DNA from 3 places in the Paenibacillus favisporus genome. Region 1 is predicted to be linked to each of the others. Evidence: predicted binding sites of a transcription regulator. Region 1 holds the regulator's gene; each other region holds the start of a gene.
The links. Region 1 encodes Rex, which represses fermentation and respiration genes when NADH is low (regulators of the CRP and FNR family bind a similar motif). Its sites were predicted from a motif close to TTGTGAAATATTTCACAA; they were not measured.

Region 1 (10,870 bases):
GCAGGAGCTGGCGCAGCGGATACAGTCTACAGTGATGGGATCGCAGCTGAAAATATTGGGGACGACGGTATCAACCCAGGAAGAAGCGAAAGCGCTGGCTGAGGAGGGGGCGCCGGAAGGCACTCTCGTCATTGCCGAAGAACAGACCGGCGGCAAGGGGAGGATGGGCCGCAAATGGTTTTCGCCCTATGGAAAAGGCATCTGGATGAGCCTGGTCCTTCGGCCCGAGCAGCCGCTCCATTACACACCGCAGCTTACGCTTTTGACCGGAGTGGCGGTGTGCCGGGCGGTCCGCAAGGTGACCGGCGTCATGGCCGGCTTGAAATGGCCGAACGACCTGCTGGTCGACGGGCGGAAAATTTGCGGCATCCTGCTGGAGTCGGCGGCGGAGGACGAGCATGTCCGTTACTGCATTGCCGGCATCGGAATCAGCGCCAACCTGGACCCTGGCGATTATCCGGAAGAGCTGACCGGGATCGGAACTTCCCTGAAGATCGAGGCGGGTGAGCCGATCGACCGGATGTCGCTCATCGCTACGGTGATGGAGGAGTTTGAAATGCTGTACGAGCTGTACCGCAAAGACGGATTTCAGCCGGTCGCCTCGCTGTGGGAGGCGCTGTCGGTAACGCTGGGCAAGCGTGTGTCGATTCAGACCGCACGCGGGCCGATCGAAGGAATGGCCGACGGGCTCGATGCAAGCGGCGCGCTTCGGGTTCGTACCGATTCGGGCGAGCAGATTCCTGTTTTTTCCGGAGATGTCGAACTTAGACGATGAAAAAATAATGAACTTTTGGTATACTTACATGTAGAGGCGGTATCGACGGATGATCGAACTGCACTCTGCATGTTTTTGTTTGAAGAACACCCTCATAACTGCAAATGGAATATTGCCGTTACGTTGGATTCTGCTCTGAGCCGGAAGGACCGAGACAGAAGGGACGATCGCAAGTGACCCTTTATGCCCTTTCGGACCTTTTTAGTGATTCACTAAAAGGTTTTTTTGTTTTTATCCTATTTTTCACACTCATCGAAAGGGGAAGAAGCACAATGGCAAACAAACAACCACTGAATATCGTGAAAATGAAAAAGATGAAGGCGGATGGCATTCCGCTCTCCATGGTAACCGCCTATGACTATCCTTCGGCGAGCTTGGCGGAGGAAGCCGGCGTAGACATGATTCTGGTCGGAGATTCACTCGGGAACGTGGTGCTTGGTTATGATTCCACGCTGCCGGTGACGATCGACGACATGGTGTACCATACGAGATCGGTTGTCAGAGGCGCCGGGCATACATTTATCGTGGCTGATATGCCGTTTATGACGTACCACGGAAGCATCGACAGTACGCTGGACAACGTTAAACGCCTGATGCAGGACGGTCATGCCCATGCCGTGAAAATGGAAGGCGGGCGCGAAATCTGCACCGCGGTGGAAACGATCGTCAAAGCAGGCGTTCCCGTGCTAGGCCACATCGGCTTAACGCCGCAGTCTGTGAACCAGATCGGGGGTTACCGGATTCAAGGTAAAGACGAGGCGGATGCCGCCAGATTGCTGGAAGATGCGAAGGCACTAGAAAAAGCAGGGGCATTCGGCGTCGTGCTTGAACTGGTAACGGAGGAAGTGGCCCGCTTTATTTCCGAGCAGCTGTCGATTCCGACCATCGGGATTGGCGCCGGGCGGTATGTCGACGGCCAGGTGCTCGTATTCCATGATTTGTTTAAGTATGCATCCCCGTATCGCGACAAGCGTTTTGTCAAAACCTATGGTGACATCGGAACGATCGTTCGCGACGGGATCAGCCAGTACGTTCATGACGTGAAGAGCCGCTCTTTTCCGGATGAGACCCATGTATTTACGGCAGACGATCAGGTCGTCGAGAACTTGTACGGCAAAGGAAAGGAGAAGGTGGCACGCGCATGAAAGCTGTAAGAACGATTGAAGAACTGCGCAGCAGTATAAAGGCGCTACAAATAAATTTGGGACCGGAAGCCACGGTCGGCCTGGTTCCAACGATGGGTTATTTGCATGAGGGGCATGCCAGCTTAATCCGCCGTGCCCGCGAAGATAACGGTATTGTCGTCGTCAGTATCTTCGTCAACCCGATCCAGTTCGGTCCGGGTGAGGACTATGAAACCTATCCGCGTGACGAAGCAAGAGATCTGGCACTGGCCGAAGCGGAAGGAGCGGACCTGGTCTTCCTTCCGTCGGTGGAGACGATGTATCCGCGGCCGACCAAGACCAAAATCATGGTATCGGACATTACGACCCGTCTTTGCGGCGCATCCCGTCCGGGACATTTTGACGGCGTGACGACGGTGGTGAGCAAGCTGTTCAACATCGTTCAGCCCGATAAAGGATATTTTGGCATGAAGGACGTGCAGCAGGTCGCCGTGCTTCAGCAGATGGTACAGGATCTCAACATGAACGTGGAGATTGTTCCCTGCCCGATCGTACGTGAGGAAGACGGCCTGGCTCTAAGCTCGCGCAACGTGTACCTGAGCGAAGAGGAACGCCGGCAGGCGCTCGTGCTGTCACGCTCTCTGCGCGAGGCTGCGGCCGCTGTGAGCGAGGGGACGGCGGTAACCGCCGGTGACATTCGAAACCTCTTGCAGCGCGTCATCAGCCAGTCTCCGCTGGCCGATATCGAATACGCCGAGGTCGTATCTTTCCCTGGGCTTCAGCCTTATTCCGATGACGAAGAAATCAGCGGGAAGGACGAGGCCGTCCTGATGGCCCTAGCCGTCCGTTTCGGTCGGACGCGCCTGATCGATAATCGTTTATTTAATCCCAAGGAGGCGAATTGACCGATGTACAGAACGATGATGAAATCCAAAATCCACCGGGCGACCGTTACCGAAGCGAATTTGAATTATGTGGGAAGCATAACGATAGATGAAGATTTGATGGAAGCCGCCGACCTGCTGGAGAACGAAAAGGTCCAAGTGGTGGATAACAATAACGGGGCGCGTCTGGAAACCTATGTCATCCCAGGTCCCCGCGGGAGCGGTGTGATTTGTTTGAACGGGGCGGCAGCCCGCATGGTTCAGCCTGGCGACACCGTCATTATTATATCCTACGCCGTCATGTCCGATGAGGAAATCAAAAGCCACAAGCCGACGGTAGTTTTTGTGAATGAATCCAACAAGCCGATGAACACGATGAGCAAAGAGGTTCACGCCACGATTATTTAAGGACTGGTCATGTATGCGCGGGGAAGCTAAGACAAGGAATGGCAGCCCGGAGCGGGAATGAAAAAGCCCGGGTTAACAAAAAATGAGTTCAGGTGACCGCACTGATTTCATTTTTGTTAAGGTGGGATGCAGCCATGTTTCAGCATGTATTCGCGGAAATGAACAACATGTTAGACGAAATCGTGAAACATTACCCCACAGCGCAGGAGGCCCAAAAGCATCAGCTGATCCAAAAGTGGAATTTGCTCAAAACGATGAGCGACGGCATCATAGAAGAATGGTTGTCTTTTGAAGAGAAAATGGGCGCTTTCCGGGAGCAGGCCAAGATCGCCCCTGTATTTCTGCAGCATGAAACGCCCGAGGTCGAGATGGATTCCTTTATCCGGGGGCAGGGATATTTCAAGCTGCTGATGTACAGGCAGGCGGCCCAGCAATTTGCGCAGGTGATCCTCGAATTCCCCGACAGCTTTTTGGCCCGGATGTACTTGGCCATGGCGTATTTGCACCTGGAGGAGCCGGCGGAAGCCCGCCATCATTTCCAGTGGATTCTGCCGCTTGCCCAGCATCCCAAGCTGAAGGCGATGGTGCTGAATGCGCTTGGCTGTGTCGAGGCGATGCAGGGCCAGCTTGGCAAGGCCCAGGATTATTTTACGCTGGCGCTTTCGCATGATCCCTCGTTCCCGGATCCGCTAATGAATCTGCAGGTTTGCCAGCAACAGTGCGGTCAGCTTCAGTATGGAAGCCAGTTAATATCGCTGATGTAATGCATGTGAGAAGACGATGCCCGCTGCACGGAAAGCGCCGGGTGTCGTCTTTTTCTATAGAACCGGAAGTTCAAGTTTTTCCTTCCTTGAATTTTCAAATGTGAAATCTTCTGTTATGCTGTTAAGGAGACTGGACGAAAGGATTTAGGAATCATGAAATTTGCCGTACTTGACTTCGAAACGACAGGCAACCAGTCCGCAGACGAAATTATTCAAGTTGGACTTGCCATTATAGAAGAGGATGGGACGATTTCAAAGGTGTATGGCTCTTATGTCAACCCGGGTATCGAAATCCCTCCGTTTATTACGGGACTTACCGGCATTACGAATGAGGATGTGGCCGCAGCTCCGGCCCTGGAAGAAATGATGATGGAGCTCGTGCCGCTGCTCGACGACGTGGTCCTGGTGGGGCATAATGTAGCATTCGATTTTAATTTTTTGCAAAACGCACTCGACCGGTGCGGTTATTTGCCGTTCTCTGGGCGGATTTTGGACACGCTCGACCTGCTCAAAATTTGCTTCCCTTCGCTGACTTCCTATCAGCTGGGCATGGTAACCGGACACTTCGGTCTTCAGCATGACCGGCCGCATCAGGCCGACAGCGACGCTTTGGCGACGGCATACGTTCTGCTGAAGTGCCTGGATGAGCTGAACGGCCTGCCGTTGATTACGCTGCAGCGGCTGGCCGAGCTGTTTGCCGATGAGGACAGCGACCTCGGCTGGTATTTCGACGGCCTCTGCCAGGAAAAGGAGCGGGAACCCGCTCAAGATCTGAACAGCCACACCTTTTACCGCCAGCTGGCGCTTAAGGTGGATGACTGGACCGAAATGGCCCCGCCGCGCGACGAAGTGGACGACAATCCGCTCAAAGGCGTCGAGTTTAAGGAATATTTGGCCGAGATCGAAAAACGGCTGCGCGATATTATGCCTCATTACGAGGAACGTGAGCCGCAGACGATCATGTTCGACCAGGTGATGAATGCGCTGGATCAGGACAAGCATCTGCTGATCGAAGCCGGGACCGGGACGGGCAAGTCGCTCGGATACCTGATCCCCTCGATTTATCAGAGCGTGAAGCAGGACCAGAAGGTGATGGTCAGCACGCATACGATCAACCTGCAGGAGCAGCTCCGGGAGCGGGATATCCCACTCTTGACGCAGGTCGTGCCATTTCCTTTCAAGGCAGCCGTGTTCAAGGGCAGACAGCACTATTTGTGTTTGAGAAAATTTGAACATAAAATAAACAGAAGAGACTTTATCAATCCGAAGGAAGACACCATCACGGCCGCCCAGATGATCGTCTGGCTCGCCCAGACCGAATCGGGTGATGACGAGGAGCTGAGCCTCGGCGGCCGTGCGGGAGACTTCTGGGAGACGGTAAGCAGCGACTCGGACTCCTGTCAGGGCCGTGCCTGCCCTTGGTTCCGCAAGTGCTATTACCACCGGGCCAAGCATGAAGCCGGAATCGCGGATGTCGTCATAACGAACCATTCCAAGCTGTTTACGGACGTCAAGGCAGGCCATCAGCTGCTGCCTTCCTACGAGCGGCTCGTGATCGACGAAGCCCATCACCTGGAAGACGTTGCCGGCAAGCATCTCGGACTACATTTGAAGTACTTTACGGTCGTCCATACGCTGACACGGCTCTATAAGGACGCCCGGAGCGGGCAGCTGCCGGCGCTTCGCCAGCTGCTTCAATCGTCGGCCTATGAGCAGGCCGGTGAATGGACCGCCGTGATCGACCGGATGAGCGAGGATTTGGTCGATGTCAAAGAGCACTGGGACAAGCTGAGCGAATTGCTCTTCGGCCTGCTTCCGGAACGGAGCGACGCTGCTCCCGGCGACGGCGGCCAGTATACGCTACGCCTTCAGCCGGGGAAAAAGCCGAAAGAGTGGGAGACGCTGGCGGCGCTCGAAAACCAGATTTTTGTCACGGTAGGGGAAATCGTCCGCAAAGGCGAAAAGATGCTGGCCGAATACAAGGAGGAGCAGGATGATTACGGTTCCGACAGCCTGATCACCGATATCGGCGGGCTGCTCAAGGACCTCAGCTCCGAGCGGGAGAATCTCCGGTTCTTTATGACGCTGAACGACGAAACCGTCGTGTACTGGATGGAAGCGAGCGGCCATTTCCGCAGCAAATCGCTCCAGCTGTACGCTGTTCCGGTTGACGTCAGCAAGCAGCTCAAGGAGCTGTTTTTTGACAAGAAAAAGAGCGTCATCCTGACGTCCGCCACCTTATCCGTAGATAAATCGTTCCAGTATATGATCGATAACCTTGGACTGCAGGAGGACCAGGACAGCGGACGTCTTGTGACGGTCCAGCTTCCGTCCCCGTTCCGGTACAGGGACCAGGCGCTGCTCGTCATCCCGCGGGATTTTCCAAGCGTGAAGGGAAGCGTCGGGGACGCCCTGTTTGTCGAAACGCTGGCCCGCTCACTGGCGGACGCCGCGATCGCGACCCACGGCCGGATGCTGGTGCTGTTCACCTCGTACCGCATGCTGCGCCAGGTATACGAGCCGCTGAAAGAAGCCCTTGCACAAAGCGACATCGCCGTGCTTGGACAGGGCGTAGACAGCGGCAGCCGCACGAAGCTGATCCGGCGGTTTACGGACAGCAGCGCTTCGGTGCTGCTTGGAACGAGCAGCTTCTGGGAAGGCGTTGACATCCCGGGTGAAGCACTGACGTGCCTGGCCATCGTCCGGCTCCCGTTCCAGCCGCCGAACCATCCGCTGGTGGAAGCGAAGAGCGAGCTGCTGCAGCGCCAGAAGAAGAACCCGTTTATGAAGCTGTCGGTCCCGCAGGCCGTCATCCGCTTCAAGCAGGGCTTCGGGCGGCTGGTCCGCACCGCCCATGACCGGGGCATCGTCATCGTATACGATACGCGCGTCATTGAATCGTATTACGGGAAGTACTTCCTGTACTCGCTGCCTGGACCGAAAATGGAGCATATGCAGACAGACCAGATGGTTCCGCGTATCTCTGAATGGCTTCATCAGGACGGTGTGTCTTAAATGAGTCCATTAGATAGAATGAACTAAAGCGGTTAGAACAGGAAGTTCAATGCAAAACTTTAGTTCAATCTATATAACCAAATAAATATTCAAGCCGTTCAATAGGGGGAACATGCATGAAATCGGAGAAAATATCCGAGGCGGTTGTCCGCAGATTGCCTATATATCTTAGATATCTAAATGAGCTGAACAAACGGGAGGTGGCCACGGTCTCCTCCCAGGAGCTCGGGCAGAAGCTGGATCTCAACCCGGCGCAGATCCGCAAGGATTTGGCGTATTTCGGGGATTTTGGCCGTAAGGGGATAGGGTATGACGTGTCCTATCTCATCGAGAAGATCCGTCAAATTCTGAATTTGGACCAGCAGATCAACGCGGTGCTGGTTGGAGCGGGGAATCTTGGTCAAGCTTTGTCCAACTATAACTTTTACCTGAAGGAAAATATGAAGATCGTAGCCGTGTTTGACGCCAATCCGTCCAAAATCGGCACGCGCATCAACACCTTGACGGTACAGGCCATGGATGAGCTGAAAGAAACGATACAAAGCAAAAATATCCGGATCGGGATCATTACCGTCCCGGATTTCGAAGCGCAAAACGTCGCCGATCAGCTGATCGCGGCCGGGATCGAGGCGATTCTGAATTTTGCACCGACGATTCTGAAGGCACCGGCAAGCATTCGGATACACGCCGCCGATTTTACGACGGATTTGCTCAGCCTCGCTTATTATTTGAACAACGGAAAGGACGACACGGAAGATGACGGACAATTTGAAGAGCTCGAGCAGCCGGAGCGCCAATCCTAAATGGGCAATCAAGAACGGCAGCTTTGCCGTTTTGCGGCCGGAGCAGCCTGTACTGCATGGCTGGATGGTCATTGAGGGCGACCGCATCACCTATATCGGTGAAGAGGAGCCGCAGCTGGAGGAGGGCGTACAGGTCGTCGACGGCACGCATTTATTTTTTATGCCGGGCCTGATCAACACCCATGGACATACCGCCATGTCGCTGCTGCGCGGTTACGGAGATGACATGGTGCTCCAGGAATGGCTGCAGGAAAAAATGTGGCCGATGGAAGCGAAATTCACGTCCAGTGACGTCTACTGGGGGACTTCGCTGTCCGTGCTTGAAATGCTGAAGGGCGGCACGACGACGTTCCTCGATATGTACGATCATATGGATCAGGTAGGCAAAGTGGTGACTGAATCCGGCATGCGCGCAGCCCTGACCCGCGGTGTCATCGGTCTGTGCCCGGAGGATGTGCAGCGGCACAAGCTGAACGAAGCCATTCAGTTCGCCAAGGACTGGCACGGGCAGGCAGACGGCCGGATCACAGCGATGATTTCTCCGCATGCCCCGTACACATGCCCTCCTGATTTTATTGAGAAGTTCGTTCAGGCGGCGCATGACCTGGATCTGCCGATGCATACGCATATGTCGGAGACCAAGGCGGAAGTGGAGCAGAATGTACGCGATTATGGAACGCGTCCGGCGATTCATTTGGAGAAGCTCGGCATGTTCTCACGGCCGACGATTCTGGCACACGCGGTCCATTTGACAGATGAGGAAATCGACATTTTGGCGAAGCACCACGTGACGGTATCACACAACCCTGGCAGCAACCTGAAGCTGGCGAGCGGTGTGGCCCGCGTTACCGACATGATGCAGGCAGGCATTACGGTTTCCCTGGGAACCGACAGTGCGGCGAGCAACAACAATTTGGACATGTTTGAAGAAATGCGCCTTGCCGCTTTGATACATAAAGGCGTCTCGGGAGATCCGACGGCGGTTCCCGCCGCGGAAGCGCTGCGTATGGGCACGATCTACGGAGCCCAATCCTTGTTCCTGGAGGGAGTCGGTGCACTAGAGGCCGGGATGAAGGCGGATTTTATTGCCGTGAATACGGATCAGGCTCATTTTCTGCCGCGTACGGACTTCATTTCACACGTCATTTATTCGGCCAGCGCGAAGGACGTTGAGCACGTCTGGGTGGACGGGAAGCAGGTCGTGAAGCACGGCAGCTGTCTCACTTTGGACGAGGAACGCATCCGCAGGGAAGCCCAAGCGGCTTTTGAAGGTCTTCTCTCCCGCTAAGACCGGGATGATTAGCTCACCTTTCAGAAAGGAAGTTCAGGTTGAAGAACAAGAAAAAATGGATCTTTCTCGGCATTGTCGCCCTGCTGCTGATCATTTTCGGCGCTTACCGTTATTTTATTTACGTGCTGCAGGATCAATGGAGCGAAAAGGACACCGCTATTGCCAAAGCGAAGCAGGAAGCCGGAATCGTGTCGGTCACTGATGCCCAAAAGTCTGTGTGGGACCAGAACAGCATCTACTGGGTCGTGGAAGGGACGAACAAGACGGGCCAGGAGGTCATGGTCTGGGTGCAGTTCACCGATCAGGGAAAACCCAAGGAAGGCCAGAATACCGTGCATCAAGAGCTTTTGAGCAGCGGTATGTCCAAAGAGAAGATGAAGGCCAAAATCAAAAGCTCCATTCCCGGCATTAAAGATATGCGCCTCGTACCGGGTGTTTATAACGGAGAATACGTATGGCAGCTGTTCTACAAGGTGAAAGATCACTATTACTATCAATTTTACCGGTTCAGCGACGGAGCGGAAATCGGCAGCCCGTTCACGCTGCCCAATCGATAATTTTGTTTAAACGGCCATATCATGCAGAAAGAACCCCATCCTCAAATGGGGTTCTTTGGCTTACAAAGGATAATATTTAAAATATATTCACACTTTACCTTCGATTTAGTATATACAATGTGATATACTCTTATTTGTATTGAAGAGATATATATGACGAACAGCCCGGATTGTACTATAATTAGAGGATAGCGTTTTTCAGTAAAATTCAGAAGCCCGCTTCAGCTTGGAAGAAGACTTTTCTGCTCTTTATCGAAAAACATGGTATATAGAAGTGCGGTCAGATGCGTGGATCAAACGAAGAGATGCTTGTGTTTCGCGACAAGCGCAAAACCATCCATCGAATCGGGCTGAACAGAAGCATGGTGACCGAACAATGGACTTGAACCGCTAACGAAATATTTATTTTTGTCATCTAAAGTTTAGTTTTTTTGCTTTGCCATTTCGAAAGGGGGACAACAAGTGAAATTGCGTCCATTGCCTATTATTATAACTGTTGTTGTATCGGTTGCCGTACTGTTTGGCGGCTGGTTCTTTTATCGGCAAACGACCCTGCAGGGTCCGCTGCAAAAAATCGTCAGCAATTATCAGGGCGTGAATAACGCACATTTTAATATTACCCGCGATCAGGTGGATTTGAAACTCGATTTGAAGCCGAATGTAAATTTGGCTGATTTGGCGGATAAAATCTCCACCGAAGGCAAATCCGTCGTCGGCACCCGGGCGCTGAAGTTCGATTTTGTGGATCATTCATCGGACAAGCTGAACCAGTATTGGGATAAAGCGATGTTCTCTGTAGCCGAAGCGATGGAAAACAAGCGCTATACGGAAATTCCGGTCAAGCTGCAGGATCTGGCTAAGGGTACCGGAATTCAGACGAAAGCCGAAATGGACACGAAAAATGTCTATATTACGCTGACGGACGGCAGCTCAAGCAAGTTTCTTGTTCTGCCCCGTGATCCCGGCAAGATGGGAGTGTGGGAATAATGCCTAGATTGCTGAAGGAAGTTTTGATCGGATTTGTGCCGGTATTATTCATTTTTTTAGCTTTTGTAGGGGTCAATGTCATCCCTCTCATTATCGCCGGACTGATGATCGGCGGACTCCTGTTTATGACCAACATGAGAGGCGGACTGACGGTAGGTGCTGCTTCGGAACGCAAGCGTAAAAAGGGCGGGCCGAAGAAGCTCACTTTTGAAGAAATCGGCGGCCAGGATAATGCCAAGCAGGAGCTGCGCGAGGCACTGGA
Region 2 (10,870 bases), on a different contig from region 1:
GATGATGATATGGCCGTCCACCGTTTCGATCACGTCTTCCTTTTTCAGATCGCTCAGCATCCGGTTCACGCTTTCGCGCGTGGCCCCGATCATATCGGCCATTTCGGAATTGTTTATTTTCAAATCGATATAGACGCCTTCTTCCCGCTCCGTTCCATACGAATTCCCAAGGCGAATCAACAGTGAACAGAGCGCTCCCGTCTTGCCGAACATCATGAGATCGCGGAATTTGGTTTGCGTCAAACGATGCATCAGACCCATCCATTTCATGAACTCGACGGCCAGATCGCCGTGCTGCCAGAGCAGAACCTCCAAGTCTTTGCGCTGAATGACCCCGACCTTGGCATCCTCCATGACCTCGGCGCTGAAGCTGTGCACCGAATCCTGAAACGGATCCATCTGTCCGACCAGATCCCCTTCATGATGCAGGTACAATGTCAAAGCCCGCCCGCTGTCCGAGGTCTTCGTCGTTCTGACCCGGCCCTCGATAATGAAATACAGCTTGTCGGCCGGATCGCCTTCCCAGAACAGGCAGCTGCCCTTTTCCGCGCTGCGCTTATACATGATGCTCTCCAGCTTCTCGAAGCTTTCTTGCGACAGCAGCGGCCCCAAGCCCTCCCGGCGATGCTTCGTCTGTGTCCCCGTCACGGTCTGCCCCATCGTTCATTTCCCCTTCCGCACATCTTTGCCTTTATCATAACCCGTCAGGATGGATTAACCTATCGGGGGATGCACTGATTTTTCATAGGGGTGACCCCCTGATCCTATGAGAAAAATCACACCTACCGTGGTAAATCCCTTAGGTCAGTCCCTTAAACGGAACGAAGCAGTGCTCAGGAAATACCCGGATGGATTCGGATGGGACCGAGGGGCAGTGAGGATTCCGGCGAACGATTCGGAAATAGGGCCGGGGCTAAGGGCTGCCGCATCCTGTTCCCGACACGCTTCTCGCTATTATGGCCGGGATGCCGTAACCCTCCGCGCCGCCTCGATCAGCTCTCTTGCGCGCTCCACCTCGCGGTCCGTTGGCGTAGGCACGCCTTCCAGCGCGTACTTGCGGCCTAACTGCTGCCATTTGTATACGCCCATCCGGTGATAGGGTAGCAGCTCGACTTTCTCCACATTGCGCAGGTGTCCGATAAATTCCCCCAGCAGCGTCAGATCTCCTGCCTGATCGGTGATCCCGGGAATCAGCACGTGCCTGATCCATACCGGTTTTCCGATGGCGGACAGCCATGCCGCAAATTTCAGGATCCGGTCATTCGGCTGGGAGGTCAGCCGCTCATGCTTCTCGTTGTTCAGCTGCTTCAGATCGAGCAGGACCAGATCCGTATACTGCATCAGCTCGCCTGCATGAGACGGTTCGCAGAAACCCGAGCTGTCGAGCGCCGTATGCAGGCCGAACCGCTCCTTGCAAGCCTTGAACAGCTGCGCCACAAAAGGCGCCTGAAGCGTCGGTTCGCCCCCCGTCACCGTGATGCCGCCACCCGAGCTTTTATAGTAAGGCACGTAGGGTTCGATTTCCCGGAGAACCTCCTCGACGGTAACTTGGCGTCCTCCCTTCGTATCCCATGTATCGGGGTTATGGCAAAATTGGCACTGCAGCGCGCAGCCCTGCATGAACAGGACGAAGCGGATGCCCGGTCCGTCCACCGTACCGAAGGTGTCCATGGAATGTATTCTGCCTTTCATGCGGGCCACGCTCCTCTCTTGATGACAACTTTTGATTTTCATTGCATTGCGAATCGTAACGGTAACGCTTAGATCTCCCCGTGGAACGTGCGGCTGATGACATCCAGCTGCTGCTCCCGCGTCAGCTTGATGAAGTTGACCGCATACCCGGATACCCGGATGGTCAGCTGCGGATAGTTCTCCGGATGCTCCATTGCATCCAGCAGCTGCTCGCGGTTAAAGACGTTGACGTTCAGATGATGTCCGCCGCTTGCGGTATAGCCGTCCAGCAGCGCCGCCAGATTACTGTGTCTGGCCGCGTCCTCTTTGCCGAGCGCCTTCGGAATGATCGAGAAAGTATTGGAAATGCCGTCCAGGCTGTGCTCGTAAGGGATTTTGGCGACCGAAGCCAGCGAAGCGAGCGCGCCTTTGCGGTCGCGTCCGTGCATCGGGTTCGCGCCCGGTGCAAATGGCTGCCCTGCCTTGCGGCCGTCCGGCGTGCTGCCCGTCTTCTTGCCGTATACGACGTTTGACGTAATCGTCAGAACCGACATGGTCGGAATCGCGCCGCGGTACGTCTTATGCTTGCGCAGCCGGTTCATGAAGCCTTCCGCCAGCTCCACGGCGAGCTGGTCGACCCGGTCGTCGTTGTTGCCGTACTGCGGATACTCGCCTTCGATTTCAAAATCGACCGCGATCCCTTTTTCGTTGCGGACCGGGCGAACCTTCGCGTAACGAATGGCGCTCAGGCTGTCGGCCACGACCGACAGGCCGGCGATGCCGCAGGCCATCGTCCGGACGATATCCCGGTCATGGAGGGCCATTTCGATGCGCTCGTAGCAGTATTTGTCATGCATGTAATGGATCACGTTCAGCGTGTTGATGTACAATTTCGCCAGCCAATCCTGGATGACATCGAACTTCGCTTTCACTTCCTCATAGTCCAGCACCTCGGACGTGATCGGCGCGATGGCCGGTCCGACCTGGGCGCCGCTCTTCTCGTCGACGCCGCCGTTGACGGCGTACAAGAGCGCCTTGGCCAGATTGGCCCGGGCTCCGAAGAACTGCATCTGTTTGCCGATCCGCATCGCGGATACGCAGCAGGCGATGCCGTAATCGTCGCCGAAGTGCGGACGCATTAAGTCGTCGTTCTCGTACTGGATCGAGCTGGTCTCGGCCGACACTTTGGCGCAGAACTTCTTGAAGTTCTCCGGCAGCTGCGTCGACCACAGCACCGTCAGATTCGGCTCGGGCGCAGGTCCCAGGTTGTAGAGGGTATGCAGGAAGCGGAAGGAGTTCCGCGTCACGCGCGTCTTGCCGTCAAGCCCCATGCCGCCGACCGACTCGGTCACCCATGTCGGATCACCGCTGAACAGCTCGTTGTAGTCCGGCGTGCGCAGAAATTTGACGATCCGCAGCTTCATGACAAAATGGTCGACGATCTCCTGCGCCAGGCTCTCCGTCAGCGTGCCTTCCGCGAGGTCGCGCTCGATGTAAATGTCCAGGAAGCTGGATACCCGGCCAAGACTCATCGCCGCTCCGTTCTGCTCCTTAATAGCTGCCAGATAAGCGAAGTAGAGCCACTGCACCGCCTCTTTGGCATTCATCGCGGGTCTCGAGATATCATGTCCGTAAGATGCGGCCATCGCCTTCAGCTCGCCGAGGCTTCGGATCTGTTCGGACAGCTCTTCGCGCAGCCGGATGACGTCTTCGCTCATCGCGTCGACTTCGAGCTGGAGCAGCTCCTCTTTCTTGCCCTGGATAAGGCGGTCGACGCCGTACAGCGCCACGCGGCGGTAGTCGCCGATAATCCGGCCCCGTCCGTAGGCATCCGGAAGGCCCGTGATAATGCCGGCCTTACGGGCTGCGCGCATCTCGGTCGTATAGGCGTCGAACACGCCTTGGTTATGCGTCTTGCGCAGATCGGTAAAAATGCGCTCCAGCTCCGGGTTCAATTGATAGCCATACGCATTACAGGCATCGACGACCATCCGGATGCCGCCGAATGGCTGAACGGCCCGCTTAAGCGGTGCGTCGGTCTGCAATCCGACGATGGTTTCCTTGTCCTGGTCGATGTATCCCGGTGCATGCGAGGTTATGGTGGAGACCGTGTTCACGTCCACGTCGTGAACGCCGCCCCGCTCCCGCTCTTCCTTTAACAGTTGGCTGACCTGCTTCCACAGCTCCAGCGTGTTTTCCGTTGGCGGCGCAAGGAACTGCTCATCGCCCTCATACGGTGTGAGGTTGCGCCCGATAAATGAATTGACGTCAATATTCTTCTGCCAGCTGCCTCCCGCAAAACCGCGCCATGCCTCCTCGAATCCAGCCCGGTTCTTTACTTCGCTTTCTTTCATCGCCATGATCAAGCACCTCCGTTTTCTATGCTTTCATGTTACTTTTTTCACAGGTTAAAGACAGTGATTTTTCTCACTCTTTTCACTTTTCTCACCAACTTCGCTGCCGCATATTTTTATTTGAACGATGTTGATCCTTTCCCTTCGTCAGCCAAAAATTCGGTCAGCGCATCTCCCCAAGCATCTTCGAGTGTGCGAACAAAGCCGCCGTCCATGCCTTGATATCCGAAATCCGTTTCCGCAACCGTCAGATAACGAAGCTGGCGAACCAGACCATCAGCTTCCGTATGGCCGCTCTCCAGAAACTGCCCAAAATACACGGCGCAGGAGCGTTCATAAATACCGTGAAGCGGATGGAGCCTGCCGCCGATCATCGGCAGGACGGCGTCGAGCCCGTCCTCCAGCCTCAGCGCCATCAGCTCAGCGGCGTCGGCCGAGGGATACGGCATGTGGCACCCGATGATCCACACGGCCCGGTGTTTAGACAGGGAGAGGCCCGCGTGCATGCCGCCAAGCATTCCTTTTCCGACATAATAATCCGTGATGATCCGGATATCCCGGTCCACCTGGCGAAGCAGCGGCCGGGGATCGTCCGTCACGATCGTAATCTCGCCGCAGCACTTCCGCATTTCACGGATCTGCCGCTGCAGCAGCGTTTCTCCTTGAATCATCCGGAATAGGGTAGGTGCGCCTTTCGTAGAACCATGATTGCCGCCTGCCAAAATAACGCCGGACAGCATATGAATCACTCCTTTCCACTGCTATCAACGCACATCACAATCCTGAGACAAGAAGGCTGCCGACGAATTCGGTCGGCAGCCGGCTGGGTCATGCGGTGCAGCTCCTAGAATTTGCCGTAGAAGGCGTTCCGGTAAACGTCCGCCAGTTCGCTGACCAGCGGCATCCGCGGGTTGGCCGTCGTGCACTGGTCTTCGAACGCACGGTCGGCCAAATAATCCACTTTGGCCTCGAAATCGGCCGGATCAAAGCCGAGATCCTGGAATTTCTCCGGAATGCCCAGCGACTGGTTCAGCTTACGCACCGCCTCGATCAGGCTGTTGACGCCTTCCTCTGTATTCCGGGACGGCAGGCCGAGCATCCGGGCGATTTCCGCATAGCGCAGGTCGGCCACGAAATGGTTGTATTTTGGGAACGACGCAAACTTCGTCGGTTTCTGCGCATTGTACCGGATGACATGCGGCATTAGGATCGCATTCGTCCGCCCGTGGGCCGTATGGTACTGGCCGCCCCACTTGTGGGCCAGGCTGTGGTTGATGCCGAGGAAGGCGTTGGCAAACGCCATGCCGGCAATCGTCGACGCATTATGCATCTTCTCCCTGGCCAGCGGATCCGCCGTGTGGAAGGACTTTTCCAGATTTTCAAACACCAGCCGGATCGCATGAAGCGCAAGCCCGTCGGTGTAATCGCTCGCCATGACGGAAACGTACGCCTCGATGGCATGCGTGAGGACGTCCATGCCGGTGTCGGCCACCGCCGTTTTTGGCAGGCTGTACACGAATTCCGGGTCGATGATCGCCACGTCCGGCGTCAGCTCGTAATCGGCGAGCGGATACTTCGTATTCCCTTCCTTCTTGTCCGTGATGACCGCAAAAGAGGTTACTTCCGAGCCGGTACCCGAAGTGGTCGGGATCGCGACAAACTGGGCCTTTTCGCCAAGGCGCGGGTATTTATAGACCCGCTTGCGGATATCCATGAACTTCTGCTTCAGCGAATGGAAGCTGGTGTCCGGATATTCGTAGAAGAGCCACATCGCCTTGGCCGCATCCATCGGGGAGCCGCCGCCGAGTGCGATAATGCAGTCGGGCTTAAAGCTCTCCATCAGCCTCGTGCCGCGCTCTACCGTCTCGACGGACGGATCCGGCTCCACGTCGGAAAACACTTCGAACGCTACCGGGTTGACGCGTTTGCGCAGGTAGTACTCCACCTTTTCGACGTATCCCAGCTTGACCATCATCTCGTCGGTGACGACCAGCACACGGGAAATGTTCGGCATTTTCTCAAGGTACTGCGTCGCACCCTTCTCAAAATAGACCTTCGGCGGAACCTTGAACCACTGCATGTTGACCGTCCGGTAAGCCACGCGTTTCACGTTAATCAGGTTCACCGACGTGACGTTGGACGTCGTCGAGTTGTGTCCGTACGAACCGCAGCCGAGCGTCAACGACGGCAGGTTCGTGTTGTAGATGTCGCCGATCGCCCCATGCGTCGAAGGCGAGTTGACGATCACGCGCCCGGTCTGCAGGCGGTTGGCGAACGCCTGGATGACGGCGTCATCGTTCGAATGGATGACAGACGAGTGTCCCATGCCGCCGAATTGGACCACTTCGGCCGCGCGCTCGATGCCCTGCGCCGCCGTCTTGACCTTATAGCAGGCCAGCACCGGGCTCAGCTTCTCAGCGGACAGCGGGTAGGCCGGACCGACGCCCGCCAGCTCGGCCACGAGGATTTTGGTGTCCTGCGGCACCTGAATGCCGGACATTTCGGCGATTTTTACCGCCGGCTGGCCGACGATGACCCCGTTTACCGCGCACTTCTCGCTATTGATGACCAGCTTGGACACGGCCTCGGTTTCGGCCTTGTTCAGGAAGTAGCAGCCGCTGTCCTTCATCAGCTTCCGGACCTGGTCGTACACCGGCTCCTCGATAATGACCGCCTGCTCGGAAGCGCAGATCATGCCGTTGTCGAACGTCTTCGAGAGAATCAAGTCGGTCACGGCCTGCTTCAAATCCGCAGACTGCTCAATGAAGCAGGGAACGTTGCCCGGTCCGACGCCAAGCGCGGGTTTGCCCGTGCTGTAGGCGGATTTCACCATCGCCGAGCCTCCGGTTGCCAGCACGAGCGCCACGTCGGGGTGGTTCATCAGCAGCTGCGTCGCTTCCAGGGACGGCGTTTCAATCCACTGCACGCAGTGCTCCGGCGCACCGGCCGCCATTCCGGCGTCACGCAGCGTGCGGGCTGCTTCTGCGCTGCACTTTTGGGCGGAAGGGTGGAAGGCAAAGATGATCGGATTGCGCGTCTTCGTTGCGATCAACGTCTTGAACATGGTCGTGGACGTCGGGTTCGTCACCGGTGTAACACCGGCGATGATGCCGACCGGCTCGGCGACCTTCTTGTAGCTCTCAAACGCGTTCTCCTCGATAACGCCGACCGTCTTGTCATGCTTGATGCTGTGATAGATGTATTCCGTCGCGAATATATTCTTGGTGATTTTGTCCTCGTAGACGCCCCGGCCGGTCTCCTCGACCGCCATCTTTGCGAGCGGCATGTGCCGGTCCAAACCGGCCAGCGCCATCGCCTGTACGATTTCGTCAATTTCCTCTTGATTCATGTTCAGGTACGCTTCCTGCGCCTTCCTGGCGCGGGCGACCAATCGGTTCACTTCTTCATGGGCGGAGTTCTTTGTTTCCAGCTTGCTTTCTTTAACAGCCATCGTTTTCTCCTCCTTGGAGACCTTTACCGGTCCCTCATCTCCTTGATGAGTTCATCCTACTGGAACCCCAGGGGGGCTAACTATGACATTACTCACATCGATCTAAAAAATTTTAAAGGTCCGAAAAATGCGGTGCCTAGGCGCTTATTGCGAAATTCTATCGTCTAAACAAAAAAAATACCGAATGGAGCTATGGCTCTCCATTCGGCGCAAAGGAATAGCAGTTAGGAGTCATCAAGACTTGAAGACAACAAACCTGGCTTAATCAGCAAAGAGGTGCCCGTAAGTGCCGTCCGCCCTGCGGTAAACGACTTCCTCACGGTTGGTATCCCGGTTCAAGAACAGATGGAAGCTGTGGTCCAGCAAATTCATCTGCAGCACGGCTTCCTGCAGATCCACCGGCTTCATCACGAGCCGCTTTTCTTTTGCAATGACAAAGGCTTCCTCCGGCGCTTCGGGTTCCGGCTGTCCGCCGTCCTGAATGCCGGTGCCGACCGAGCGTCCGTGGCTGCGCAACTTGCGGCGCGCCCGCTCCTTGTACTTGCGGAGCTTGCGGTCCAGCTTATCCGCGGCCTGGTCAATGGCGGCATACATGTCCGCATCCTTCACTTCGACCCGAAAGACCATGCCGTGATAGGGAATGGTAGCCTCAACGACATGCTCCTGTTTCCGGGCCTGCAGCAGCAGGGTGACATGGATGGTCACCGTCTCGTCAAACCAGGATTGGGCCGAACCGATCTTCTGCTCGGCATACGCCTGGAGTGCCGGTGTCACTTCAAAATGTTTGCCATGAATGTGTGTAGCCATGGGATCTGCCTCCTTCAACGGGAAAGGACTCTTGCATGACCTTATTGTAAAACGGCTGGGCACCCTGTGCTGTGAAAAATATCACACCAACTCGGAAACGTCCCGCATCCCTGCGCATGACTGATCCTTAACGCAAGTCGACCATTTACACATGCTTGGTCTGTTTTCGCGGCAGCCGGTGCATATGCTGGATTTTTTGCACTTTCTCCTTCACTTTCAGCAGCGCAAACGAGCCGGCAAACCAGCCTATAAGTCCCAGCATCAAGCTGGGCCACCAGACGCCGGTTATTTTCAGGGCATACCAGACCGTCACGACGCAGACAGCGCAGCCGGTCATCCCGTATACCGAACCTCTGGCAACCGCGGCCGCCTTTTCCGAGCCCTGACTGAGGCCGACCATCAGCACGGCGACGACCATCACGGCGGGAAACGCCGCAAAAATACCGCCAAGCGCCTTCCACGGCAGCAGGACCGACGCCATATAGCTCAATACGACCGCCAGGCCGCCCAACACGAACCGAAGCAGCAGCTCCCGTAATTTCATTTCCTGTTTCCCCCTTTACAAGCTGAACAGCACATAGGATATCGTGAACGAAACGAGCAGCCAGCCGCCTACGGACAAGGTCAGCCCCTTCTTCCATCCTCTGCTGGTGCACAAGTAACCTGCCGCCGCGGCGCACGCTACATTAATCGCCATACCGATCAAAGCGCCTTGGGACAAATCAATCGAATGGGCGACCAGTTCTCGATCCCCGTAATCGAACCTCATCGTCAGCAGAGCCGCCAGAAAAACGGCGGGAAACGCGGCAAAAATGCCACCGACGGCTCCTCCCGCGCGTTTGGCAATAAGCGATGCCGCCACCACGGCTGCGCCTCCCAGAAGGAACCGCAGCAAAATGCCTATCAGCGATAGATGAGCCAGAGCCATGTCAATCTCCCCTGTCCATTTTGTGAAAACAATCACTAACTTAACCGAACCCATCATAGCACAGGGCTGGATCAGCTTCTGTAATCTGCATCACAGCCAATACGGAAAGATCTACAGTCATTTGCCGTTTGATCGCGCTTATTGATTAGACCGCATTTTTAAGTTCTGTTTCCGCTATCCTTTCCGTATATTTACAGGGAATGGCAGGCCGGCCGCCTTCATGATGGCTTACCCAAAAGTTAAAACGCTTTAATTTTTAGTTCCGAAAGGAGAGTTACATGGCTGCAATTTTAGGCAAGACGAAATTTCTCTCATGGATTTGGCCGCTGTTCTTTATCGTGCTGATGTTTCCTTTTTATGGGACGGTCCGGGCAGAGCAACCCGCTCACGACTCCGTCGTTCTGTCGGAATGGATTTTTGATGATTCAGGAGATAGCGGCGTATTTCCGGCTACGGGCGGCCTATTTCAGACCGTTTCCAGCTTCCGGAACGTCGGCGGCTACTTCGAAGATTATGACAGCGGGCAGCATTCCTTGAGCTATCAGGGCTGGGACAGCGGCAGCGAAAAAAAATATTGGCACGCTGTCTTGTCAACGAAAGGATACAAACACATTGCGCTGTCATCGGAGCAGACCTCCACCGGCACGGGACCGCGTGATTTCAAGGTTCAACTCAGCAGCGACAATCAGCACTGGGAGGATGTTCCGGGAGCTGAGCTTAAAATGGCTTTAAACCGTTTCAACTGCCCTGCAGATGCATGCAAACTGACGGATGCTCCCCTTCCCGAGGCAGCGAATGATCAGGATGTCCTGTATATCCGCTGGATCGTCAATTCCAACACAAATACCAAGGGAACTCAAGGAATCGGCAGCACAGGCTCGAGCTTGATCAAGGATATTCGGATCACGGGGTCCCCCATGGACGGCGGCGGCCCGGCCGAAACGCCCACAGAAATGCGGTCCGTTTCCCCTCAGCCGGGTGCCGTCGGGGTGGACCCTTCGGCTTCAATCAGCGTAACGTTCAACAAGCCCGTCTTGATCAACCCGGACCTTTCCGTCATTTTGACGGATCCTCAGGGAACGCTGGTCGGATCCGTCGCGGCGGAAGTCCTAGACCCCGTCACGCTGAGCATTAAGCATCCGGCTTTGTCAGGCGGCAAGACCTATACGGTACGCGTGCCCAAAGAGCTCATAACGGGCAGGGACGATCGGGTCCCGCTGGAACAGGACATCTCCTGGAGCTTTACCGTCCGGAATCCCCAAGACCCCCCTACCGTTCCGAAGCTGATCAATATGACCTTGACGGGCGATACCAAAACTACCCGGTCGTTTGGATGGTATACGGATGCTCCGTCCCCGTCCGTCGTGCAGATTGCTGAAGGCTCCAGAGGATCGGGAGGTCCTTTTCCGGTAAGCGGGACGATGACCTTCCAGGGCACGACGGAAGAAATCCAAACTTATGTCACCAAAGGGGACCGGAAAGCAAACAAGAAAAAGAAATTTTACAGCCATAAAGTGACAGCAACCGGACTGCTTCCGGGAACATCCTATCAATATCGGGTCGGCAGCGGCTCAGCGGACAGCTGGAGTTCTGTTGGAAGTTTCACGACGGATGCAGGGAATCAGCCGTTCCATTTTATCGCCGGATCGGATTCCCAGG
Region 3 (10,870 bases), on a different contig from region 1:
AAGCTCGGCTACGGGTTCACGAATATTGTGGCAAGACCGACCCGGGGCGTAGACGATATCGAACGGCAGGAGTACGCGGAGGGAAGGGAGATTCTCCGGAGAAAACTGCGGCAGTACCTGCCGCGGATCGCCTGTTTTGTCGGCAAAGGCGTATACACGGAATACAGCCGGCGCTCCAAAGTGGATTGGGGATTTCAGCCGGACCCCGTCATCCCGGAAATCCATGAGTTCGTGGCCCCCAGCTCAAGCGGGCTCGTGCGGATGCCGATGGAGGAGATCGTCGGAATCTACCGCCGGCTGGCGGAGTTTATAGAGAAGCAGGGATCCTGACTTGCACCGGCCCATCGAAGCAGGCGAAGCTCATTGGAAGCCCTGCTTTTTTGCGTTCAAAACCTGCGGGTAACGAGAAAAATGATCATGAGAGGACACGGATAGTTCCCATTGTCCTTTCATCTACATATAAGTAGAATAAGGTGCTGAGCGTGAAGACCGCCGGCACAGCCTTTACAGCGTGACACCTCAGATAATGGAGGATTTCCAATATGTCCAAAAGGAACCTCACCACAAGGAGACACACCAAAAGAAATGACGCCAAAAGAAATGACGCCAAAAGAAAGCTTCGTCCGAAAAAGAGGCGCCGGCAGTCCGCAGAAGATCAAAAACTGAACCAACTCGCGTATACCTCGTCATTTCTTGTCGTCATTGCTTTAATTATAAAATTGATCAATATCGCGTTCTACAGTTAAAGGTCGTTTGTCCTCCGTACTTAAATTCACTAATTTACTAAACGAATTGAATCGATGCCGAATTAATGATACTCTCGAAATGGGTAATTGTGGAGCAGCTCTGTGATGAAGCTTTTTTGCGGGGCTGCTTGCGGTATTGTCGTACATGATCTGACTCCAGCACATAATCGCATCATTAGAAGACGGCATGTTCGAAATGGCCTGAAAGGAGAACGCATAGACCTTGAAGATTATTCTTGTTGATGACGAATATCTCGCTCTGAAGAAAATGGAACGGCTCCTGCAGTCGCTGGAAGGCGTAAATCTGGAGCCGCTGACTGTCCGAGCCTTCCAAAGCCCTCTTCAAGCGCTGGATGCAGCGGCGGAGGACGCCCCGGACCTTGCCTTCCTGGATATCGACATGCCGGAAATGACGGGTTTTGAGCTGGCTGACCGCTTGCTCGCCATGTATCCGGGTCTGGAGGTTGTGTTTGTAACGGCCTATCAGGAGTTTGCTATAAAAGCTTTTGAGATTAACGCACTGGACTATTTACTCAAACCGATTCATCCCGATAGACTGGCTGTCACGATGAAACGGGTGGCTTCCTCACCGCCGGCGGGTGCCCCTACGGAAGAGGGCCGATCCGCAAACCATATGATGCTTTGCTGCCTGAAAAACCTGCACTTTCGATCCGCGGACGGCAAGCCCCATTCTTTTTCCTGGAGAACCCTGAAAGCACCGGAGCTGTTTGCGTACCTGATCTATTACCGGAATAAAACCGTAAGCAAGCAAACCCTGATCGACCTGTTATGGCCGGATTTCAACCTGAAGAGAGCGACAACCCAGCTTCACACGGCCATCTATCAAATTAGGAAAACGATTAAGACGAGCGGCATGGATCTACATATCAAGTTTCAGGATGAAGGGTACCGGCTTGAATTCGGAAATGTGACACTGGATATCGAGGAATGGGAAAAAGATCTGCGCAGCGCCCCGCCAGTGGCGCCTGAAAGCCTTCCGGAGCATATCGCCATCATGGATAAGTACCCTGGGGATTTTTTGGATGAACACGGGTACGGGTGGGCAGAGCCCGAACAGGAGCGGACCCGGCTGCTTTGGTTTGACCATGCGAAGAGAATCGCCGAATGCTGTGCTGGTCTCGAACAGCATGCGGAAGCTATCGGATTGTATCAGGAAATGATCCGAAAAATGCCTTACAGGGAAGAGGGATATGAAGGATTAATGAAGCTGTATGCCTCCCTCAATCAACGGGTCGGAGTCCGCCGGCTGTACCAGCAGATGACATCGGTTTTCTTGGAAGACTACGATATGGCTCCCAGTAAAGAGATCTCGGCCTGGTTCGAGGCGTGGGAGAAGGAACGCGTGCATGAGAAGGAAGAAGCAGACGTCCAATAAAGAGCGTTTAAGCGTGAACTTCCGCTGTTAAGGGAAATGCTTTGCAGGCTCTTGTTTTTTGGAAGCTATGTCTACGGTCTTGTATAATACTTGTTCTTTTATGAGAATCTCCTTGATTTCTGCGTCGGACATTGTACTATATTTGAGCAACGTTTCCTTGAGAATGCGCGTAACTTCCATGGATCCTCCTCAAAGATCTTTATCTCTGACATATCGGTCCCAAATCTCGGGTTCCACGATATGAAGTATATGTTTGTATTATACAAAGTAGAAATGAACTTTATCTGAATATAGCATGGGAATGAAGAAGAAAACGGGTGCTGGAATAAGCATCCGTTTGTTTTTTTAGAAAAGCCTAAGTGTGTTAAAGGTCAGTTTTTTGTCCATATTCAGAATTTATCCAGTCCGTTATGGTTTAATCGGGGTATGTTGGGTATCAGTATATTAATGCCTGATCCGCCGTCTCTGCGGCGAGAAGACAAATAAAAGGTTATGTGGTGATCATATGAAACTATCCGACAAACAAATGGAAGCCCTAAGCATGGCGCAACAACATGGCGGGCGGCTGCAACGCTGGAAGCATGGCGGGTATTGGACTTATGAGAGGGAGCCGGATGACTCCCGGAACCTATCGAAGCCGGGTTGGTATTGTACGACCAATACCGTTTTTGCGCTCGTTCGGCGGGGGCTTGTGAAGATGGACCACTGGGAGAGCTGCACGCTTACACCGGAACCGAAACGCGTCTTATTTGCAGGGATGGTCTGGGAAGAGAAATCCGGGAAGAAAAGCGGGTGATCACCGATTAAGATCAAACTATGGGCAGGCATCATGATTGCACGGGGCGAAGCCCTGTTCGGGTTCAAGAAGAAACAAGCAGCCCCAAAGCAGTTGTAGAATGAGTGAGTAGGGCAAAGCAAGTAAGATAAAAGCTGGGTAAATCAAGTAGTATAAAGCAAGCAGCCTGCCGCATAAACGGCAGGCTGCTTTTTTCATCCTAGACTCCAGCGGAGCGGACGGATCGATTCCGGAGAAACGGAGTGGTCGCCTTTGTCAGCCCATGTTAACCTCAGAGTGGTCTATATCATCCAAAACATGGGCTGGCAACAGCGATCGGAGGAATGAGCCGTTTGCGCAGCGGGCTTACCGAGGTTGCAGTTCTTTAGTGAACTTGAGTTCGACATTGGACTTGATCTTATCGATACTGATCTTCACGACCTTCCTGCTCTTTCTGGGCCAACAGGCTGCGCAGCTTCATTCCCAAGCTCACATCGTTCCGCTCTGAGACGCGCCGCGTTTGTTCCGGGCCTTCCATTTGGATTCCCCGACAAGATAGACGCCGAGCGGCGTATGCATGAGGAGCCAAGTGATCAGCCAGGAAGCGGCCAGCGCAGCAGCCCCGCCTGCCCAGGTGAGCAGGTGATAGGCGATCGGGCCGCTCGTCATGACAAAATGCCGCCACAAGATCAAAAAGTAGGGATGAATAAAGTAAATGCCGAAGGCGCAGGATCCGAGGGAAAACAGTACTTTTTGAAGTCGTGGTTTCCCTTCGAGAATTCGAACGAACAGCACCAAAAATACACACGCAATGCTGCAGTAGGCGTAATCCGTTATAAAGTTGATGTTGGATAGAAAAGGCTGGCGAATCCAATGGGGGTTAGCCAGCTGCAGCCATTTTTGCACGATAAAGAGGATTGCGGATCCCAGAAACAGAGCCGTCCACCGGTAGTTCCATTTCGGGGTTTCATCAGAAGACACCCCCTTTAACCGTTCGGCCATATAAGCACCCAAAAAGAAATAAACGACGTAGGTCATCACGAAGGTCCCGGTTTTATGCATATGAAGCACGTAATAATTCAGCAGATAGAAGGCGATTTGCAGCAGGGCCCCCACGAGTATGGGATGCCGCCGGACCTTCCCTATCTTCTGAAACAACAGCGATAGGAGAGGAAACAGCACATAAAACTGGGCGATGATGATCATGAAATACAAATGGTCATAGCTGCCGCCAAGCGGCAAGCCTTTAAGAAACTTGCGGAGACCGTCTGAGAATGAAATATGCTGGATATACGACAGATAAGTGGAGTAATACACGGACCAGAACAAGTAAGGCAGCAGAATCCGCTTTAAGCGTTTCCAATAAAAAAGAAGCCAGTTGCCCTGAACGCCGCCGTCATAACGGTAGAACAGGACGAGCGAGCTCAAAAACAGAAACGCCGGTACGGCAAATTGTGAAGCCGCATTCAGGATAAAATAGAGCGGATACACGGTGGAATCCATGGACAGAAAGGCTACCGGATAGGATGTCACATGGATGGTGACTACAGCCAAAATAGCAATGCCGCGCAAGAGATCCAAATAGGTGATCCTCTGTTTTTGGGCCAATACTTTGTTCGCCTCCATTGGAACGTTATCGTATGGCAACATTGACGAGCCAATGGTTAGATTCGATTTTGCATAAAAACATTCCTTTTTTACCAGAAAAATAATCCAACAAAAAAAGGCTTTCCTGACCCTTAGGATCAGAAAAGCCTTTGATATATCTGAGTCAAGCTGAGCTTCTTACCATCCCCACAGCATCGTGAAGAGCGTACCGAAGATCGTAACCAGTCCGACGAACAACGCATAAGCAATGTTGAAGTACAGCGACTTTTTGTTGTCGGTCTCGCCGATGTGCATGAACAGTACGAGCTGCAGCGACGCCTGGATGAGCGCACATACGATCAGGATCCATAGTCCGGCGGTCGGGTTCAAATCCCAGAACACCACGCCCAGTCCAACCACTGAAAGGATCAGCGAGAAGATGTATCCGATCACGTGCCGTATTGGAAATAAACGTGCCATATTACATCAGTCCTTTCATGTAGACAAAGCTGAAGATGAAGATCCAGACAACGTCAAGGAAGTGCCAGTACAGCGAGAAGATGAACGATTTGTTCGCCGTCTCATCCGTAAAGCCTTGACGGCCGACCTGAATCAGAATGCCGGCGCCCCAGAGAATACCCATCGTCACGTGAAGACCGTGGGTACCGAGCAAGACGAACAAGCTGGACAGGAACGCGCTCGTTTGCAGCGTAGCCCCTTCGTGAACGTAGTTGACGAACTCGGTGATCTCAATGCCCAGGAAGCCGAGGCCCATGAGCAGTGTAATGACGAAGAAGACGATCATCGGCTTCTTCAGGTTGAGGCGCATGGCGTGAATGCCAAGACCACAGGTGAAACTACTGGTCAGGAGCAGGAACGTCTCCCAAATGACGCCGTTCAGTTCGAACAGCTCTTTCCCCGTCGGGCCGCTCCCCGTCCGGTTCCACAGCGTGAAATAGACGGCGAACAGCGTGGAGAAGAGGGCGATCTCTGCCCCGAGGAAGAGCCAGAACCCGAAGATCTTGTTGCTGTTCTCTTCCGTTCTATACTCAAGTGGCAGTGAATCATTTATTTTCATACGGAATCACCCCGCAATTTCTGTTCAGTAGCGGCAATTTCCTCCGGTGAGATGTGGTAGCCGTGGTCGCGTTCGAAGGAACGGAGGGCCAGCATGACCACGACAGCAATACCTGCGATAATCGCCGGAATGAACCAGCTGAATACCAGGAAAAAGCCAAGGAAAAACATAATGAGACCGAGAATAAACGGTTGACCGCTGTTGTTAGGCATATGAATCGGTTCGTAAGGGCCTTCCTCGTAGAGAGGTACCCCGTTGACTTTGGCCTCCCACAGTGCATCCATGGATTTGACGTTAGGTACCTTGGCGAAGTTGTACACCGGCACAGGGCTTGGCGTACTCCATTCCAGCGTACGTGCATCCCATGGATCTCCGTTTTCGTCGCGAGGGCTGTAACGGAAGCTCCAGTAGAAGTTGTAGCACAGAACTACAAAGCCGATGGCCAGGATAAAGGCACCGATCGTAGCCACCATGTTCAGCGGGCCAAAGCCGGTGTCGGCCGAATACGTGTACATCCGGCGCGTCATGCCGCTCAGTCCAAGGAAGAACAGTGGCAGGAAGGCCGTATTGAAGCCGACGACGATGAGCCAGAAGGCGGTCTTGCCGAGCTTCTCGTTCAGACGGAAACCGAAAATTTTCGGGAACCAGAAGTACATGCCTGCCAGAACCCCGAAGACGGTACCCGGAATCAATACATAGTGGAAGTGGGCAACCAGGAACATCGTGTTATGGTACTGGTAATCCGCGCTGGCCATCGCCAGCATGACGCCGGTTACGCCGCCGATCGTAAAGATCGGAATAAAGGCCATCGCGTACAGCATCGGTGTCGTGAACGAGATTTTACCTTTCTGCAAGGTAAAGAGCCAGTTGAATATTTTGACGCCGGTCGGTACGGCAATCGCCATCGTCGTGATGGAGAAGAAGCCGTTGACCATAACGCCTGCGCCCATCGTATAGAAGTGGTGAGCCCATACGATAAAGGACAGGAGCGAGATGACTACCATACTGGCAACCATCGATTTATAACCGTACAAGTTCTTTTTCGAGAACGTGGAAATAATATCACTGAATATACCGAAGGCCGGCAAAATAACGATATATACTTCAGGGTGTCCCCATACCCAGAACAGGTTGGCCCAGAGCATATCCATACCGCCGTTCGCCATCGTAAAGAACTGGCTGCCGAAGATGCGGTCGAACATCATCAGGGCAAGGGCAACGGTCAGAACCGGGAATGCGAACAGGATGATAACGTTCGTAATCAGGACGGACCAGGTAAACATCGGCATGCGCATCAGTTTCATGCCTGGCGCACGCATTTTCAGAATCGTTACGATAAAGTTGACGCCGGTCATCAGCGTACCGATACCGGAAATCTGAAGGGCCAGAGAGTAGAAGTTGTTACCTACGGTCGGGCTGAACTCCAGGCTCGCCAGCGGGAAGTATGCGGTCCAGCCGGCATCCGGCGATCCCCCGATGACGAAGGAAATGTTGAACAGCATCGCTCCGAAGAAGAACATCCAGAAGCTGACGGCGTTCAGTCTAGGGAAAGCTACGTCGCGCGCCCCGATTTGCAGCGGAACGACAACGTTCATAAGTCCGATAACGAACGGCATCGCCATGAACAGGATCATGATAACGCCGTGCGTTGTAAAGATTTCGTTATAGTGCTGCGCATCCAGAAACTTCATTTCCGGAGCCGCGAGCTGCGTACGCATCAGCAGGGCGTCGACCCCGCCGCGGAACAGCATGATGAGTGCGGACAGGATGTACATGACCCCGATCCGCTTATGGTCAACCGTTGTGAGCCATTCGCGCCACAGATAGCCCCACTTTTTAAAATAGGTCAGGCCGATCAGGATGGCGAGGGAAACGACGACGATACTGACCATGGCAGCATAGATCATCGGCTCACCGGTAACAAAAAATTCGTCCCATTTCATGCAGGTAGGTCTCCTTTCCAGTAGATGTTAGTTTCCATGTTCCATGGACCCCATATCTTCCATATTGCTCATATCCGAATGATCCATCGTTTCCGAGCCGGAATCTTTGTCACTGCTGCCGCTGCCGTGATGTCCTTCGGACATATCCATTTCAGGCGGCGGGTTGAACCCGAGGTGCGTGGAAGAGAAGGATTCCCGTCCAACGTAGGAGGTTTTCAGCAGCGCGTTAAATTTGGCCTCAGTCAATTTAGGTGCAGTTTTCTTCACGTCGTCGACCCATTTGCTGAAGTCTCCGGCGCTCATGGACTGTACCTCAAACTCCATCTGCGCATAGCCTTTACCGGAGAAGTTGGAGTTACGTCCCATGAAGGAACCCGGTGTGTCGGCCAGCAGGTGAAGCGTGTTGACCATGTCGCTCATGGCGTACTTCTGTCCGCCAAGCTGCGGCACCCAGAAGCTCGTAATCGGTCCGTAAGAATACAGGCGGAACTCGATCGGCCGGTTTGTAGGAATATTCACATAGTTCACCGTTTCAACGCCTTCTTCAGGATAACTGAAGTGCCATTTCCAGTTGGACGATGCGGCATAGATAACAAGCGGCTTCTGATTCTCGTAACCGGCAGGAACACTTTCCACCGCACTGGTCGTTTTGACCGTGACAACCGATAGAATGGCCACAATGATAACCGGAATCGCAATCCAGGTGAACTCGAGCCATTTGTTACCTTCTATATGAGGCGGGATATAATCGTCACTGGTTTTGCTTGCCCGGTATTTGGTCAGCATGATGATGTACAAGATGTAAACCACAATCAGGACGAAAGCCATCATCAGGATGGAGAAAATAATCGTGCTGGATTGAGTTTTTGCCTGCGGACCTTTCGGATCTAGCACGATGAGTGACGACGAGTCGCATCCGCTAAGCAGCAACATGATGGATACAAATAAACCAAAAAATAACCATCTTTTTTTCTTCACAGTGAGCTCCTTTCTAGCGTTACATGTAGCTGAATTTGTCTTTAAATAATGAACCTTATAGCCATAGCTTAGTAATCCGGGGAAGTGAAAACAAATGCAACAAAAGTAATAAATGTAAATCATTTACAATAATTCTGTGAACATCTTCACATGATTTTTAAAAAAACCTCAAATTGTGCGAAAAATCACTGTAATCGCTGAAAATCGGGGATTTTCATTTTTGTTCAAAATTGCACAAGGCTTTGTCAATGTTGCCAGTTTCGTCACAATTGAAAGGGCTTATCATAAGCCGATAGCCGGATTTTTTCCTGCTGAAACAGCGGCTGAGGCGTCCCAAAAGCCCGCTGTATGGTACAATATGAGGGCTAATGCGGGCAGCAGCCGGCATGTGATCGCGGACAGGCAGATGGGGGAGAACAAGAAAATGGATGAACAAAGAGCGGTATTTTTTGACGTGGACGATACGCTGTATGACCATCTGGAACCGCTGCGGCAGGCGCTCGATCGCTTGATATCGCCGCCGGACGGCTTTCCTTATGAACAAGTATACCACCGGTTCCGGCATTACAGCGACTTGCTGTCGGCCCGGCATGGACATGTGAATGATCCGGCGAATGCGGATGATCTGGAGGACATGCGCGAGCAGCGGATTCAGCTGGCCCTTGCGGAGTTCGGCATCGATGTGGACCGGGAGCAGGCGGCTGCGATTCAGGCAGCTTATTTGGAGGGGCAGTTCGACATTCGCCTGTTTCCGGGGGCGCAGGAGCTGATCCGGGAACTCCAGGAGCGAGGCGATGTGGTCGGCGTGATCACCAATGGCCCAAAGGAACACCAAATGAACAAAGTCCGTGCGCTTGGGCTGGACAAGCTGGTGGGCTTGGAGCGGGTATTCGTGTCCGGAGCGGTGGGCATGGACAAGCCGGATCCCCGGCTGTTCAGGCATGTGAACGAGGTGACGGAAACGGAGCCTAGGGCAAGCTGGTACATCGGCGACTCCTGGAACAACGACGTCATCGGCGCGCTGGAGGCGGGGTGGACATCAGTTTGGTTTAACCATCGGAAGGTCGAGCCGTTTGCGACCGGACATCAGCCCCATCATATTCTGGGGGGCTACGGGGAGCTGAGATCCGTTCTGATGGGTGGCTAGCGGGTGGTTGGCTGTTTTCATGAAAAAAAGGGTGCCTGCATCCATCGGGGATGTGCAGGCACCCTTTTTTTTGGAAATCGATAAGCATGGCTCCCGTGCCATCGCTTTTTGAGTCAAGTAGACGCGGTCATTTCGTATTTATTCCGGCGGGAGCGACGGAGGGCCCGGCGGAGGTCCCGAAGGTGCTTCGGGATCGGCCCCTTTGCGTTTGTACAAAATTCGGGAAACAGCGATGCCGGCGACGCCCAGACCGATGAACAGGATCGCCCTCACGGCCAGCGACACGCCCGGCAGGTCGAAGAAGATGACCTTGAGCAGCGTGATCAGCAGGACGATCAGTCCGGCCAGGCGGACCATCGATTTACCCACCATGACGCCGTAAATAATAACGATGATCGCATAGAGCGCGTATTCGGCCGACAGGATCAAATGCTGCAGGTCGAACGACAGATTCCGCGTCAGGACCGAGGTCACTTCCGTCAGGAAGACGATAGACAGCAGCGCGGCGGACCACATCAGAATATCCGGTACTTTACGCTGCCATTCTTCGGCCATATGTCTGCGGAGGACCGCCGACAAGCCTGCCAGGCTGGCCAGGAGCGCGATCCAGGACAGCGTTTCGATCGACAGGATCTCGTGAATGATCAGCTGCAGAATGCTCAGTCCCCCAAACAAATACAGGATGGCGGACGTGATCTGCTGCATCCGGCTTCTCAGCAGGATGCCGAGGCCTAGCCCCAGGGACGCCTCGATCAGAACAGACAGCGGCAGTGCCTCCCGGCTGACGATTTCAACCAGCCAAACGAGCCAGGCGCAGGTCGCGATCGCCATGTATTCGTGGGGAACGCGGCCGCTCATCACCCGCCAGAGGGCGATCAGGCTGTAAATGACGGCCCAGATGATCATCATCATCGATTCGGGACCGGGGCCGCCCGCCTGATTGTACAAAGCGTAAATCCACAGCACGACCAGCCCGAAGCCGGTCATGAGCGATACCGTCTCGTCTACGCGGTGGCGGTACGGACGGACCAGCGAGAGGACGAGCAGCAGGGCGTGCTGCAGGAATACCGCGCCGAGGAAGACATGCCGGCTGCCTTCGAAATCGCCTGCCATGTATAGAATCATCAGCGGCAGATGCAGCACGCCGATGGACACGAAGTAAGCGGCGCGGTAAGCATAGCGGATCGACAGCGCCGTCATCGCCAGGGAAAAGACGAGCT

Region 2: ABID47_RS12125 (DUF3147 family protein) is a predicted target of Rex. The motif match lies at 9,232-9,249, and genes of this name have one in related genera.
Region 3: qoxA (cytochrome aa3 quinol oxidase subunit II) is a predicted target of Rex. The motif match lies at 8,638-8,655, and genes of this name have one in related genera.

Annotation. Positions count from the first base shown of each region.
Region 1 covers NZ_JBEPLV010000001.1:657,066-667,935, forward strand. The annotation lists gene ABID47_RS03225 (biotin--[acetyl-CoA-carboxylase] ligase) at 1-775, shown strand, start outside; gene panB (3-methyl-2-oxobutanoate hydroxymethyltransferase) at 1,048-1,920, shown strand; gene panC (pantoate--beta-alanine ligase) at 1,917-2,804, shown strand; gene panD (aspartate 1-decarboxylase) at 2,808-3,191, shown strand; gene ABID47_RS03245 (tetratricopeptide repeat protein) at 3,326-3,955, shown strand; gene dinG (ATP-dependent DNA helicase DinG) at 4,109-6,970, shown strand; gene ABID47_RS03255 (redox-sensing transcriptional repressor Rex) at 7,087-7,773, shown strand; gene ABID47_RS03260 (amidohydrolase) at 7,727-9,061, shown strand; gene ABID47_RS03265 (cell wall elongation regulator TseB-like domain-containing protein) at 9,103-9,621, shown strand; gene ABID47_RS03270 (hypothetical protein) at 10,084-10,608, shown strand; gene ABID47_RS03275 (AAA family ATPase) at 10,608-10,870, shown strand, end outside.
Region 2 covers NZ_JBEPLV010000002.1:909,396-920,265, reverse strand. The annotation lists gene ABID47_RS12160 (Crp/Fnr family transcriptional regulator) at 1-660, opposite strand, end outside; gene pflA (pyruvate formate-lyase-activating protein) at 955-1,692, opposite strand; gene pflB (formate C-acetyltransferase) at 1,761-4,031, opposite strand; gene mobA (molybdenum cofactor guanylyltransferase) at 4,142-4,765, opposite strand; gene adhE (bifunctional acetaldehyde-CoA/alcohol dehydrogenase) at 4,870-7,476, opposite strand; gene hpf (ribosome hibernation-promoting factor, HPF/YfiA family) at 7,738-8,283, opposite strand; gene ABID47_RS12130 (DUF3147 family protein) at 8,429-8,827, opposite strand; gene ABID47_RS12125 (DUF3147 family protein) at 8,843-9,205, opposite strand; gene ABID47_RS12120 (fibronectin type III domain-containing protein) at 9,490-10,870, shown strand, end outside.
Region 3 covers NZ_JBEPLV010000007.1:312,264-323,133, reverse strand. The annotation lists gene ABID47_RS27810 (mismatch-specific DNA-glycosylase) at 1-330, shown strand, start outside; gene ABID47_RS27805 (response regulator) at 970-2,142, shown strand; gene ABID47_RS27800 (hypothetical protein) at 2,684-2,938, shown strand; gene ABID47_RS27795 (acyltransferase) at 3,407-4,525, opposite strand; gene qoxD (cytochrome aa3 quinol oxidase subunit IV) at 4,703-4,984, opposite strand; gene qoxC (cytochrome aa3 quinol oxidase subunit III) at 4,986-5,582, opposite strand; gene qoxB (cytochrome aa3 quinol oxidase subunit I) at 5,579-7,525, opposite strand; gene qoxA (cytochrome aa3 quinol oxidase subunit II) at 7,553-8,503, opposite strand; gene ABID47_RS27770 (HAD family hydrolase) at 8,928-9,650, shown strand; gene ABID47_RS27765 (DUF2339 domain-containing protein) at 9,789-10,870, opposite strand, start outside.